Regions from separate parts of the Metabacillus sp. RB-C-LZQ-3-1 genome, predicted to be linked through region 1. Evidence: predicted binding sites of a transcription regulator. Region 1 holds the regulator's gene; the other holds the start of a gene.
What was found. Region 1 encodes LexA, which represses DNA repair genes until DNA is damaged. Its sites were predicted from a motif close to CGAACATATGTTCG; they were not measured.
Positions count from the first base shown of each region.

Region 2: the regulator LexA is predicted to act here: its motif matches at 3,753-3,766, upstream of AC4GZ8_RS13300 (DNA endonuclease).

Region 1 covers NZ_JBZFLI010000002.1:125,414-132,785, reverse strand. The annotation lists gene AC4GZ8_RS04030 (cytochrome c biogenesis protein CcdA) at 1-214, opposite strand, end outside; gene AC4GZ8_RS04025 (aspartyl-phosphate phosphatase Spo0E family protein) at 454-615, shown strand; gene AC4GZ8_RS04020 (hypothetical protein) at 820-1,005, shown strand; gene AC4GZ8_RS04015 (helix-turn-helix domain-containing protein) at 1,219-1,437, shown strand; gene AC4GZ8_RS04010 (hypothetical protein) at 1,550-1,783, opposite strand; gene AC4GZ8_RS04005 (YneF family protein) at 2,067-2,285, opposite strand; gene sirA (sporulation inhibitor of replication protein SirA) at 2,371-2,820, opposite strand; gene AC4GZ8_RS03995 (DUF896 domain-containing protein) at 3,180-3,410, opposite strand; gene AC4GZ8_RS03990 (YneB family resolvase-like protein) at 3,565-4,236, opposite strand; gene yneA (cell division suppressor protein YneA) at 4,274-4,585, opposite strand; gene lexA (transcriptional repressor LexA) at 4,740-5,360, shown strand; gene glnA (type I glutamate--ammonia ligase) at 5,428-6,762, opposite strand; gene AC4GZ8_RS03970 (MerR family transcriptional regulator) at 6,821-7,222, opposite strand; gene AC4GZ8_RS03965 (methionine gamma-lyase family protein) at 7,328-7,372, opposite strand, start outside.
Region 2 covers NZ_JBZFLI010000007.1:118,234-125,605, forward strand. The annotation lists gene fliW (flagellar assembly protein FliW) at 1-407, shown strand, start outside; gene csrA (carbon storage regulator CsrA) at 419-649, shown strand; gene AC4GZ8_RS13290 (flagellin N-terminal helical domain-containing protein) at 849-1,934, shown strand; gene AC4GZ8_RS13295 (flagellin) at 2,055-2,393, shown strand; gene AC4GZ8_RS13300 (DNA endonuclease) at 2,856-3,728, opposite strand; gene flaG (flagellar protein FlaG) at 3,879-4,217, shown strand; gene AC4GZ8_RS13310 (flagellar hook-associated protein 2) at 4,230-5,756, shown strand; gene fliS (flagellar export chaperone FliS) at 5,774-6,175, shown strand; gene fliT (flagellar protein FliT) at 6,175-6,528, shown strand; gene AC4GZ8_RS13325 (DUF8042 domain-containing protein) at 6,538-6,729, shown strand; gene AC4GZ8_RS13330 (hypothetical protein) at 6,781-6,924, shown strand; gene hpf (ribosome hibernation-promoting factor, HPF/YfiA family) at 7,147-7,372, shown strand, end outside.

The DNA of each region.
Region 1 (7,372 bases):
AGCCAAGAGCAATAAAGATTGAAGAAAATCCAATTAAAAAGAACACAGTATGTAATAAACTTCTTTTCTGTAACAATGCATTTTCAGATTTTAGTTCACCAACTGAAACACCGGTGATATAAGACAAAAATGCAGGATATAGCGGTAAACAGCACGGAGAGATAAATGATAAAAAACCCGCTCCGAATGCTAAAAAAATATTCACATCAGCCATCTTACTCCTCCTAAAGAGAGTGTCCTCTCTATTCTAGCAAAAGTTCTAATTTTTTAAATGTTTCTTTATGTGACATTTTTATGTCATTTACATTTCTTATGGCAATTTTTTCTTTTCATACCACCTAATAACCATATATAATAGAATCATTGCTGTTTATATCATAAAAGGATAAATGATATAATGTAAATAGCTTAATCTATTCAAAGAAAGGACAAGTTCTCGTGTCTAAACAAGAAATGCTTCAAATGATTGAAAAGAAACGAGCCGAGCTAATTGACATTGTCCTAAAAAATGGGCTGAATTCAAACATTTCAATAAAATATAGCCAGGAGCTTGATGTATTATTAACACAATATATAAAAGAAGATCATCCACATAAAAAGCAGGTTTGTTCATAAAAATGAAAGCACGTTTTACGTGCTTTTTGTTTTTTATTTTACAAATAACCAATTATCTTCGAAATTGACTCCTTAATGAAACCCTTTATCTTCATCCTCTAATTTCCATTAAACAAAATTTAACATAAAAAGTATCTTTAAATATGAATATTGTCTAAAGTTTAGACATATAATCTAACAACCTAATAGGAAGGAGGAAATACCATGAATAGTAGGATTTTCTTATTCCTTGCAACAATTTTCAGTGGTTTTGCTCTTATTCGAATACCTTTAGAAGATACATTTCTAGCAAGTATCGAACCTGTCACAACAATTATAGGTGTATTAGCAATTCTAATATTCTCACTTGTCTTAATTTATTATGGTGTAAGAAATTTGTTTAGTAAATAGTAAGTTAAGGAAGGCATCATTTTTGGTGCTTTCCTTTTTAGAGTTAACAATTAATATATACCTGATGCTATTAATTTTTATTAAACCCTCTATTTAAGAAAAAATTTGAACAAAAAAATTTTTGTTGATCAGCTGAAATGTTCTTGGTATCTCCAGAAAGTATCAATTTATTCAGTATTGTGCTATGCTTGAATCAGAAGTGAGGTGTCTAATTTGGCAGCATATAAAGCAAAGAAAAGTAACCTTAAAGAACTTTTAACCAAAAGTAACACTGAGCTTGATGTTCTAGCGGCTAATACCAATATTCCAATAGAACAATTACATGACTATTTAGAAAAAAAGGTCATGAACCTCAACAATGCAATGACGATTTCAAAAGCGTTAAATTGTACAATAGAAGACCTTTATATTTGGAGGGTTTCCGGAGAGTGATTGCATTCACTCTTTTTATTTTTAAAAAAATTAACCTTCAATAGTTCGTTAATAAGTAAATTAAGAAACCACAGTCATTTTGAAATAGTATTTTTCCTTAAATAGTAGAATTTTACGGTACTAAATTTAAATCAGCAGTTTGTTCACCTATAATAAAAGTATTTTGATGTTTCTCAGTTTTTCCATAAATATATAGCGGGACATGTTTATATTCCCGACTTTGATCCTCAACAGATAAAATCCATTTATTAAATTCCATTTTTCTTAAATAATGTGCCTTTGGGTCAAAAAAAGTTACAGGATTACCGTAGGGAACAACAACGGGTAATATCAAAGTAACAAACATTAAACTCTCCCTCTACAATGTTTTCCATATTGTATGCTGGTTAAAGCAAGAGTGGTCACTGCTATATATTATTTCCTTTGTATCTGTTCAGAAAATACAAAAAAACCACCATTCATTGGATTCGTTTCCAATAAAATAAGTGGTTTCGGATTGATCTAATGAAATAAAGCAAAAATAAGTAAAAGTTTCGAAGGGGAATTCACTTACGATAAATTTATTTATGAAAACTTATCAAAAATACATCTTCGATTAACCTTAAAACCTTGTTATATCAACGTTTCTTTTATTTTTGCATTTTGTTCATTTGAGACATCATTTGGTTGATTTTCTTCTGGGATGGTTTCATTCCCATTTGCATCATCATCATTTTCAGCATTTGTTCATTAATTGGTGGATTTTTCTTTAGGTAATTCATCATATATTTACGCGCAATGAAAAATCCTAGTGCAACTCCAGCAAGTAGTGCTAGAATGCCTACTAGAATAACAACCCATAATTCCATTGGTTTTCCTCCTTCGTGTTGTCTATCTTACAGTGTACTAAATCCTTTGCTATTATACAACATTTGAACTAAATTTCTCTATATTTTAGCCAAAATTTCTTTCTTTTATTGGGTTTAACCAACCATATCTTTCACCTTTAAAGTCCATAGCTAAAAAACAAGGATCAAACTTTCGTAATACTTCAAAGAATATTGTTTCTGCTTCAAAACTTCCATCAGATGAAAGCTCAAGATGTCGATTTTTTACAATGAGAGTGGCATTCCCTACGTTTCCTTTAAGAGCAATTTTATGTATATGATGGAACATTTGATAATCCGAACGGTTTGATAAATGCGTACCAAGAAGTTGATGTATAAATAATGCTGGGATTGGTTTTGTAATATAATGAATTTGTTTTTCGATCGTACTTCCATGAGCTGAACGAGCTGATGTCCAGTGAAAGTCTTGAAACAGATGGTAGATTTTAGATTCCCGTCCAAAGTAATGACTCGCAAACTCTTCTTCTATTAAATAAATATAATAGTGTCTCACCATTTCACTCTCCCCAACCATTCTATTTCTCTAATTATATAAGAAATCAAAAGAAATAATTGTCTTAAACTGGAGAGATAAGCCACTATTTTTGTCGAACGAATCTACTTATTTACAAATTCATAGAAAAGCGCGAGCGCCTTGGTTAGCCTAGGGCAAATAACCCCACTTTGTAATAAAAGGTGTTCTTTGCCTTCTATTACAAAGTCGTTAGACCCTGGAGGCTTTCGCTGTATTGCACTTACACATCCTGTGCGATCTAAGGCTAGGCGCTGGAGCTAGACTCTAAAACTAAGTGCAAAGAGTTTTAAACTAGCTTATCTAAAAAAATAAGAGGAGAAATAGATCTCTCCCCCCTGCTATTAATGAAGATCTTTTCTTCTCTCATTTTTAATTTTTTGAGGAGTTACATCATTTCCATTTGGATCAACAACTGTAACACCCTTTAGTGTACTTTTCATTGATGAACGAAAAGCTTGTAAATATTCTTTTCGCAAAGCTTGTTGTTCTGTCTTCTCTTTCTCTGTTAAGCCTTTTGCTTTTGATTTCTTTGATAATTCATTTATACGATCTATTTTAGACTTTGGTAACATATCAGTACTCCTCTCATAACTAGTAACTATTCTAATCAACAAAATGATAAGAAACTACAATCATGTTTTAGATTATTTAATATTTTGGTTTAATACCACAAATGTCATCATACTAAATTGAGAGGAAAATAACAACTGAATGAACATCAATGTCTCATTGAACATTACTATCATCTGAATTAATTTGAAGCTTTTCTACGTGTTCCTTATACCTCCTATGAACTGTTGCTTTGCTTACTTCGAAGCCGACACCTCTAAGGGTAGCAGCTATTTCATGAAATGTTAGCTTTTTATCTCTTAACTTAAGTATTTCTTCAATTGGTACCTCGATCTTCTCACGACCTCCACCTTGATCCTGGTTTTTTAAATTATTCTGAGGCTTAAATCCATTCTCAATAGCCCGATTCATCCCTCTTTTAATCTTGTAATTGATAAGTTTTCTTTGAAACTCTTCCACTGCAGCTAAAATATTCAATACCATTGAATCCGTTTCTGATAGTTCAGGTTCACCCTTTTCGTTTAGTGTGAATACTGTAGCTTCTAACTTTTTTATTTCGTGTAAAAGGGCAATTTTCGCGTGTCCTCTCCCTAATCTTGTATCATCTTGAACTAGAAGAACCGATGCCTTCTTATCTTTTAATAATGCAAGTGCTTCAATAATTCCATCACGGTCTACATCATAACCACTATGTCTATCTTCTATTACTTTTATCACGTCCATATTATGAGAAGCAGCTAATGATAGTAACTCTTCCTTTTGTCTCTCAATTGACGTGTCCTGCGTATCTTTCTCGGTACTTACTCGACAATAAACAACCGCCTTCATAAACTATCACATCACCTTAACCAAAAAATCTTACTATTTATTCACTAGCAATCTGATGAAATTGATAAATTTCTTCTTTTTGTACTGGGACAAAAACAATGTCTCCAGGTTTTATTGTAGTAGAATAAAGATTATTTTTTTCCTGAACCCATTTGACAAATTCTTGCTTTGAAATATTTTTATTCTCTTGGAATTGATCAGCAATTGTCCAAAGACTATCGCCTTCTTTAATTTCAACTTGATGATAATTTTCTAAGCTATCTGTTTTATTAGTGTAAGTAATTCCTACTGTTATTGCTAGTAGAACGACAAAAAAAGCTAGTATGTAAGATAATGATTCCCTTTTCATAATAACACCCCATAAGAATATTTGTTCGTATTTATAAACTCAGTATAGTACGAACAACTGTTCTAGTCAAGTGTTTTTTCGAACTTATGTTTGTATATATAGGTAAAAGATGCTATAATAAACATAAATTAGAGGATCCGAGGTGTCACAAAGGATGACGAAACTATCAAAAAGACAACAAGATATTTTAAGTTTTATAAAAGATGAGGTCCAAAAGAAAGGTTACCCACCTTCCGTTCGTGAAATTGGTGAAGCAGTAGGACTAGCATCAAGCTCCACAGTTCATGGTCATTTAGCTAGATTAGAATCAAAAGGATTAATTAGACGGGACCCTACAAAACCTAGAGCAATCGAAATCTTAGAAGAAGAAACATCCCATATCCCTAAGAACAATGTCATTAATGTTCCAGTAATCGGGAAGGTAACAGCAGGTCTTCCTATTACTGCAATCGAAAATGTTGAAGAATATTTTCCTTTACCAGATCGCTATGTTTCAGATGATGAACATGTATTCATGTTAGAAATTATGGGTGAAAGTATGATTGAGGCTGGAATTTTAGATGGTGATTTAGTAATCGTTCGCCAGCAGCAAACAGCAAACAACGGTGATATTGTTGTTGCTATGACAGATGATGATGAGGCAACATGTAAAAGATTTTTTAAGGAAAAAGATTATATTCGCCTGCAACCTGAAAATTCAACTATGGAACCTATTATTTTACGAAATGTTAGTATATTAGGAAAAGTAATTGGCGTTTATCGCACTGTACACTAAGTATTGAAGGATAAGCTTTTTTTATAGCAGCAAAAAAGCCTCGACAATTTGTCGAGGCTTTTTACTATTAATACATTGACATGTATTGCTCTCTTTCCCATGGGTGAACCTGTGTACGGAACATATCCCACTCGATTTCTTTTGCTTCAATAAAGTGCTCAAATAAGTGTTCACCTAAAGCATGCTTCATTGTGCTGTCAGCTTTTAATAAATCTAATGCTTGAGCTAATGTTGCCGGTAAATCAACGATTCCATTTTCAACACGCTCTTCTTTAGACATAACATAAATGTTACGATCAATTGGTTTTGGAGCATCAAGATTATTTTTAATCCCATCAAGACCTGCAGCTAATAAAACACTCATTGCTAAATAAGGGTTTGCAGCAGGGTCAACACTACGTACTTCAACACGAGTACTTAAACCACGCGAAGCTGGAATACGAATTAGTGGACTTCTGTTTTGTGCAGACCAAGCAACATAACAAGGTGCTTCATAACCAGGAACAAGACGTTTGTATGAGTTTACAGTTGGGTTTGTCACTGCAGTAAATGCAGGTGCATGTTTAATAATTCCTGCGATAAATTGTCTTGCAGTATCACTTAATTGCAGATCACCATTTGGATCAAGGAATGCATTTTCCCCTTTACTGAATAAAGATAAGTTACAGTGCATACCTGAACCATTAACACCAAATAATGGTTTTGGCATAAATGTAGCATGTAAACCATGCTTACGAGCAATTGTCTTTACAACTAGTTTAAATGTTTGAATATCATCACATGCTTTAATTGCAGAAGCATATTTAAAGTCAATCTCATGTTGTCCTGGAGCCACTTCGTGGTGAGAAGCTTCAATTTCGAAGCCCATTTCTTCAAGCTCTAGAACGATATCACGACGGCAGTTTTCACCAAGATCCGTTGGTGCTAAGTCAAAGTAACCGCCATTATCATTAAGTTCAAGTGTTGGCTCGCCTTTTTCGTCTAATTTAAATAAGAAGAATTCCGGCTCTGGCCCTAAGTTAAAATCAGTAAATCCAAGCTCTTCCATTTCACTTAGGATACGACGTAAATTATTACGTGGGTCACCTGCAAATGGAGTTCCATCTGGATTATAGATATCACAAATAAAACGAGCTACTTTTCCTTTTTCAGCAGTCCAAGGGAAGATAACAAATGTATCTAAATCAGGATATAAATACATATCAGACTCTTCAATACGGACAAAACCTTCAATTGAAGAACCATCAAACATCATTTTGTTATCAAGTGCTTTATCAAGCTGACTTACTGGAATTTCAACGTTTTTAATTGTTCCAAGAATATCCGTAAATTGTAAACGGATGTATTTTACATTATTCTCTTTTACTAAGCTCACAATATCTTCTCTTGAATATTTAGCCACCCTGAAAATCTCCTCTCCAATTTCAAAAAGTTATATTCAATTATTCATTGCTACTATATTAATGGAAAAATCTTGACATGTCACCATGTCTCAATGTAGGTCGATTAAAACGACCCGCCTGCATAAGCTCAGACTTAAGAAGTTTTCGTAATTCAGCATCACTTAAATCAGGTTTTTCAACTGTTTTAGGTTGCTCTTGTTTTTCTTCTTTATGTGAGCTTTTACGGGAGAAAATTTCCTTTATTCCCGCTAAGTTGACACCCTGTTCAATTAAATTACGAATCTCCAATAATTTATCTACATCGTTAAATGAAAATAATCTTCGATTGCTCTCCGTTCTAGCTGGAAAAATCAATTCATTTTCTTCATAATAACGAATTTGCCTTGCAGATAAATCAGTGAGCTGCATAACAATTCCAATAGGAAATAGGGGCATTGAGCGTCGAATATTATCACTCATGTTATTCGCTCCTTTTAGTTAACTGTTTTCATTATAACCTATGTAACATTATGTGTCAATTAAATGTCAGCTTACATAACATAGTTTCGTCATCTATTTTTGTAGTTAACTAACAATCGAGATTAAATTTTTGTCTATTAAAGAATCGAC
Region 2 (7,372 bases), on a different contig from region 1:
TTAATGTGGAAGAGACTGATTTTATTCATTTTGAACATGGGATACCAGGGTTTGTCGATGAAAAAGAATTTATTTTCTTACCGATGGATGCCGAATCACCTTTTTATATCATGCAGTCTAAACAAACCTCTGAATTGGGTTTTGTTGTAACAAATCCTTTCTACTTCTTTAAAGAATATGAATTTGATCTACCAAAACAAGACAAAGAAGTACTTAAAATAAACAATGAAGAAGATATTCAACTATTTACGATTTTATCGGTAAAAGCACCTTTTTCAGAAACAACCGCTAATCTTAAAGCGCCTATTATTGTAAATCATAAATCAAAGCTAGCAAAACAAGTAATTTTAAATGAAACGCCATACACAACCAAACATAAAATCTTACAAAAAGCTGCCCAAAAATAGGAGGTGGAAGCATGCTAGTCTTAACAAGAAAAACCGGTGAAACCATTCAAATAGGGGATCATATCGAGGTAACGATTCTATCTGTCCAAGGTGATCAAATAAAACTGGGTATTAATGCTCCAAAAGATATTGAAATACATCGTAAGGAAATTTACTTAAGTATACAAGAATCAAATAATGAAGCTGCTTCCGTAAGTAATAATGTCCTTGATCAATTAAAAATAAACCGTTTAAACCTCTAGTATCAGGCTAGGGGTTTTTTTGTTGGTGAAAATAGAGAATAATTTTATAAAAACTATTAAACAATTTTAACCACTGACGATAATAATAGTGTAGGGGAGAAGTACTGAATGGCGGCCGACAAGAAGTGCTTCTTTCTAAAATATAAACTTTCATTCACAAGGATGTGAATGAAGCAAAATTCAAGGAGGAATTTTTAAGATGAGAATTAATCATAATATTGCTGCACTTAACACGTATCGTCAGTTGAACAGTGCATCAGGTGCACAATCTAAATCTATGGAGAAATTATCTTCAGGTCTTCGTATTAACCGTGCTGGTGATGATGCTGCAGGTCTAGCGATCTCTGAAAAAATGCGTGGGCAAATCCGCGGATTAGATATGGCTTCTAAAAATGCTCAAGATGGTATTTCTTTAATTCAAACAGCTGAAGGTGCGTTAAATGAAACACACAGCATCCTTCAACGTATGCGCGAATTAGCTGTTCAATCTACGAATGACACCAACACTGCTGATGACCGAGCAGAGCTTCAAAAGGAAGTTCAACAGTTAAAAGACGAGGTTGACAGAATAGCAAATAACACTGAGTTCAATACAAAAAAACTATTAAATGGTGATTTGGACGATTATTCTTTTAAAGCAGAAAGTGCAACTGTAACAAGTAAAACAGGTGATTTCACTGTTGCGATTAATACAGCTACTGCTCCTGATAGTGATGCAACTACTGCTGCAGTTGTAACAGCAGATGATACATTTACAGTTAAGGTTACCAAGTATGATGCTAGTACAGATACTTATTCTTACACCATAACTCCAGAATCAACAGGCGTTGAATCTGCAGAAGCTACTTTCACTGCAAGTGGTGCTGCTGCAGACACAATTACTGTTGGTGGTGGTATTGATGTAGATGTAGATTCTACTAAAATCAAAGTAGGGGATTCCTTCACTCTTGTTACTAGAAAAGATGCTAACACTACAGGTACCCCATCAGATGCTTTGACTTTCCAGATTGGTTCTAACTCAAACCAGACTATTAATGTTGGTATCAGTTCAATGAAGACAGCTGATTTGCATATTGACAATGTAGATGTATCTACACAGAGTGGTGCCTCTTCTGCTATTTCAACGATTGATGATGCAATAAAAAACGTTTCTGCAGAACGCTCTAAACTAGGTGCATTCCAAAATCGCTTAGAACATACTATTAACAACCTAGGTACATCTTCTGAAAACCTAACAGCTGCGGAATCTCGTATCCGTGACGTAGATTATGCTTTAGCTGCATAAGCAGTGACAAGCACAGTCGTCCTAGCTGGTAACGGCTAGAGATCATAATCGGGTGAATTGCTGGAAACCCCTTAGAGCTTTTCTTACTAAAACGTAGTTGGCAACGACAAGCGTGAATGTTTGAAAAAAGAAAAGATTGGGCAATCAGCAGCCAAGCTCCTGTCTCGAAAGAGTGGAGAAGGTTCAACGACTAGGATAGACCACCTAAAGGCTAAGCTCAAGGTGATGAAATCCATAGGTGAAACAATGTCCATCAGCATTGTGAATCCGAAGTGCCCGACCCCTACTAGAATGCTAGAGGGTGAAGATATAGTCTGGTCATTTGTGAAAGCAAATGTTCGCACGATGGCGAAAGAAATGATGGAACAAACAAAGAATTCTATTCTTTCTCAAGCAGCACAAGCAATGTTGGCTCAATCAAATCAAATGCCTCAAGGAGTTTTACAACTCTTGAGATAATGATTTGAAGGGCGTCTAGCTTGGTAACGAGCTAGAGTATAACTGGGTGAATTGCTGGAACTTCCTAAAGCTTCATCAACCACAACGTAACTGGAAACGGTAGGCGTGAAGGTGTGAAAATGATGCAGATGAAACAATGGATAATCAGCAGCCAAGTTCCTGTGAGGAAACTCTGGAGAAGGTTCAACGACTAGAATGCACTGTCTAAGGTGAAATACTATGACAATGAGATTCGTAGGGTGGCAAAAGCCATTCGAAGTGCCCAGCCCCTAAATTTAGGGTGAAGATATAGTCTATTCTGTAATCGAAAGATACAGTCGCAAAGCAAGCGAACCAACAACCACAAGGAGTTCTTCAACTTCTTCGTTAATTTTTAATTTATATAAATGGGACTCTAGTTTTTCTAGAGTCCTATTTTTTATTTAGATTATATGTGCTAATTACATAATCTAGTGTTTTAAATCAAGAGTTATTGTCGAGAAAGCAACCCTTCTTTCGCAAATCTTTTATCTTATAAACCACAGACCAATAAGTTCGATTTAGGTAATAAGCTATAGCTTGGTCTGTTTGACCTTCTAATTTCAACCTGATTATATCCATTACTTCCTTTTCTGTGTAGTTTGAAAATCTTGAGGAGTCAGTTTCAATAACAGAATAACTAGGATAATCTAATTGCAATTTTTCCTTTTCTACATTAAATCGATATTCCCAATCAAATTTATAGCGCATACTTTCGCAATTACTTATTGTTGATTTAACTTCATTTAAAAAGCGATATACATCTTTTGTTTTTGTCATTTTTAAAATATACCCGTTGCCATCATTGCGTTTATTAAGTTTAAGCTCATACTTGAATTGCTCTGAAATAAAATGACCAAGGAGTTCTAATTCATTCTTTTTGTAACATTGAAGATAAAAGGAAATTGCAGGCATAAGATAGATCTTCTTGGACCTATGATTAATTCGTTTACTTAAGATTAATGATCCATCGTCGAGGTATAAAACAAGCAAAAAATAAAATGAAGTACAATACTTCAATAAGTCTATAGGAATATGTTTTTCTCCAGTTTCATCATAAAAGAAGGGGAATAGTGAAGTGAACAGTGGTAAAGATTTCGACCTCAAGCAACTACTCTGTTGGGTTAAATAGAAATATTCTCGTAATTGCTTTGTTTTCCAGATTCGATATTCTAACTGATTCATACTAAAATGCTCTCTATAACTATTATTTTTTCTTCTTGATCCATGATAAATCTTCGTTATTTCTCCATCACCAATAATACTTGCTAAAAGCATACTTCTTTTATCAACACTAATAGTTTTAATATTGTCCATAGAATCACCTCATTTTAACAATACCGAACATTTGTTTTCTTTTTGTTACATTTAGGATAAGTTTACGTAAAATATCCAATAGACCAGTATTAACATTTTCTGAAATTGTCCGATAAAAACAATAGACAACAAAATATAGGAGTGTTGACAATGCCTGTTGAAAACATCACATCACAGACTGCACTTCCAAGAATAAATATGACTCAAGACATCGATAGAAAATTAGATAATGAACAACAAACACAATTACCGCTCGATCAACCATCAAAAGAGCAGCTGGAAAAAGCGGTTAAAGGAATCAACGATTTTATCGAATCCTCAAGCACACATATTCAATTCAAGCTGCATGAAAAACTAAATGAATACTATGTAACAGTTGTAGATAATGAAACAAAAGAAATTGTTCGAGAGATTCCTTCTAAAAAAGTACTAGATGTATATGCCGCGATGACTGAGTTCATCGGATTAATAGTAGATAAAAAGATTTAAGGCGGTGATGAAATGGCCATGCGAATTGGCGGCTTAGCCAGCGGAATGGATATTGATACAATCGTAAGTGACTTGATGAAAGCGGAACGTATGCCTCTAGATAAGCTTACACAAAAAAAGCAGACATTAGAGTGGCAGCGTGATGATTATCGAGAAATGAATAAATTATTAAAAGAGTTAGATGATATGCTCTTTGTAAATCAAAATAGTATAGGAAGACAAGCAACTTTTCTGAAAAAGTCAGTCACAAGCTCAGATGAGTCAAAGGTTACTGCAAAAGCCATTAACGCACAAACAAATGTGTCAGCAACAATTGATGTTTTAAATTTAGCTAGTTCAACAAGCTGGAAAACATCAGGAGATATTAGCGGATATACAGCACAGGACATTGAATTAAAGTTTAAAGTCAAAGATCCAGGTGCTACTGAATATAGATTTGCTTCTATTAAATTATCAGCAACGGATACATTAGATCAGGTTGTCAGTAAAATTAACTCCTCAAGCCTAGGTGTAACAGCAATGAAAGAAAACATTAAAGCTGCTGATGGCACATTTAAAGAAACGCTTGTTTTTACGAACAACAAAACAGGTTCAGGAGCAGAAATTTCATTAGATGATCGAGATGCAACGTCTGAAGCTGCTACCCAAACATTTATGAGCAACCTTGGTTTTACATTTGGTGGTACCTCAGGTAAAACATTAGTAGCTGATCAGAATGGACAGGACGCAACCGTTAAGGTAAACGGATATGAAATGAAAAAAAGCTCAAATACATTCACCATTAATGGAATTGAATACACAGCAAAAGCTGTAACAAATTCAGGACCGGTATCCGTATCATCATCAACAGATGTAGACAGTATACTTGATTCAATTGTTCAATTTGTTAATAAATACAATGAAGTGATTGAAAAAATTAACGGGAAGATATCGGAAGAACGCTATCGTGACTACCAACCTCTAACTGAAGAGCAAAAGAAGGAAATGGAAGACAAAACAATCGAGCTTTGGGAAGAAAAAGCCAAAAGCGGATTGTTAAAGAATGACTCTATTCTTTCAAGCGGATTAAATAGTATGAGAATGGATTTTTATTCTCCTGTTACAAACGCTTCTACTATTGAAGGGTTTAAGCAACTAGCGGAGATCGGGATTAAAACCTCTTCTAATTACTTAGATAAAGGGAAATTAATCATCGATGAAACAAAATTACGAGAAAAAATCCAAGAAAATCCTTCTGCTATCTATCAATTGTTTAATGCAGAAGGAACGACTGAAGAAACAACTGGAATTGCTAAGAGATTACGTTCTACGATAAAAAACACGATTGATAATATTGAAAAAAGAGCTGGTAACTCTTTAAAAGTAAATAACCAATTCACGATAGGAAGAAATATCAACTCAGTTGAAGATCAAATCGATCGATTCCAAGACCGTCTAATCCAAATAGAAGACCGTTACTGGCGCCAATTTACAGCAATGGAAAAAGCGATCCAACGTTCAAACGAACAAATGTCTTATCTCATGCAGCAATTCGCATAATAAAAGGAGTGTCTACTTTGGCAATGAATAATCCTTACGCAGCCTACCAACAAAATGCAGTGACAACTGCCTCACCAGGTGAAGTAACGTTAATGCTCTATAATGGCTGCATCAAATTTATCAAACAAGCTAGCTTGGCGATTGAACATAAAAAGATAGAAGAAAAGAACACAAACATTCAAAAGGCACAAAAAATTATCACTGAGCTTATGATCACGTTAAATATGGATCTTGATATCTCGCAAAATATGGCGGTCATGTATGAATATATGATTCACCGTTTAACTGAAGCAAATGTTAAAAATGATCCTTCAATTTTGCAAGAAGTGGAAGGCTTAGTTGTAGAGTTTCGTGACACATGGAAGCAGGTTATTCAAATCACCCGTCAGCAACAGCATCGACAAGGTGGACAAGCGTAGTGAGTGCAGTAGAAAAGGTTCATGCTTTGACGGAACAGCTTTTTCAGTTAGTCTCTCAGTCATTCGGTAAAGATCAACGGGATGATCGAATAGAAAAAATAAATTCATTAATTGAACAAAGAGAACTTCTTTTGCCAGATATTCACCCTCCATTTTCCATCAATGAAAAGGAACTCTTTCAACAAGTTGTTCAATGGAATGAAGTGATCGTAAAGAAGATGGCTGAATTAAAGCAGCTTATTCAACAAGATATGATTCAGCTTAAGAAAACAAAAACTTCTAATCAACAGTACGTAAACCCATACCAAAACATCTCTACATCAGATGGTATGTTCTACGACAAACGAAAATAGGTGAAAATGATGGCAATCTTAACAAGCGACCACTATGAGATGATTCATTTTTATAACAATCTCTTAAATACAATTGAGGAAGGCTTTGACTATGTTGTTCAAAGCTTTACAAATCTTGAGCTAACTGAAGGTGACCGCATTTTTAAAGATATTTTAGCCGCCTTTTATCATGTTGACTCAACCCATAAAACACTCTATTGACTATTGCAAGATGAACATGAGCTTGTTGAGGAGATGGGGAAGTTTGACCAGGTGATCTTAGCTTTAGATGAAGACTCATCAATATTTACTTCCTTAGATACCAATCAAGAATTTGTGAAAAATCATTTATTTCCTGCTTACCTGGCATGGAAAGAGTCTATGCAGAAGCAGTTGAAACCATATATCATCCACTAAAAAAACTCGCCAACCTAAGGGCGAGTTTTTTCATTTATTCTAAACACTCAACATAAACTATTTACATACCCTTAAAGTCACCTTCACAAACTTTACCCAAACTTACAATCTTCTACAAATTATTTCAAAATCTCACAAACTTTTTTCAAGTTTATGCAGGAGACAGGCAGGGAAGTATAGAAATAATACTACATAGCTTTATCAAAAAGGAGGAGTTCAATCATGAGATATAACGTCAGAGGGGAAAACATTGAAATAACTCCAGCATTAAGAGAATATGCAGAAAAGAAAATTGGTAAGCTTGAGAGATACTTTGAAGAGTCCGTTGACGCAAATGTCAATGTTAACTTAAAGTATTACAATGATCAGGAATCTAAAATTGAGGTTACAATTCCAATGACAGATTTGGTGCTACGTGCTGAGGAAAATCATCAAGACATGTACGCGG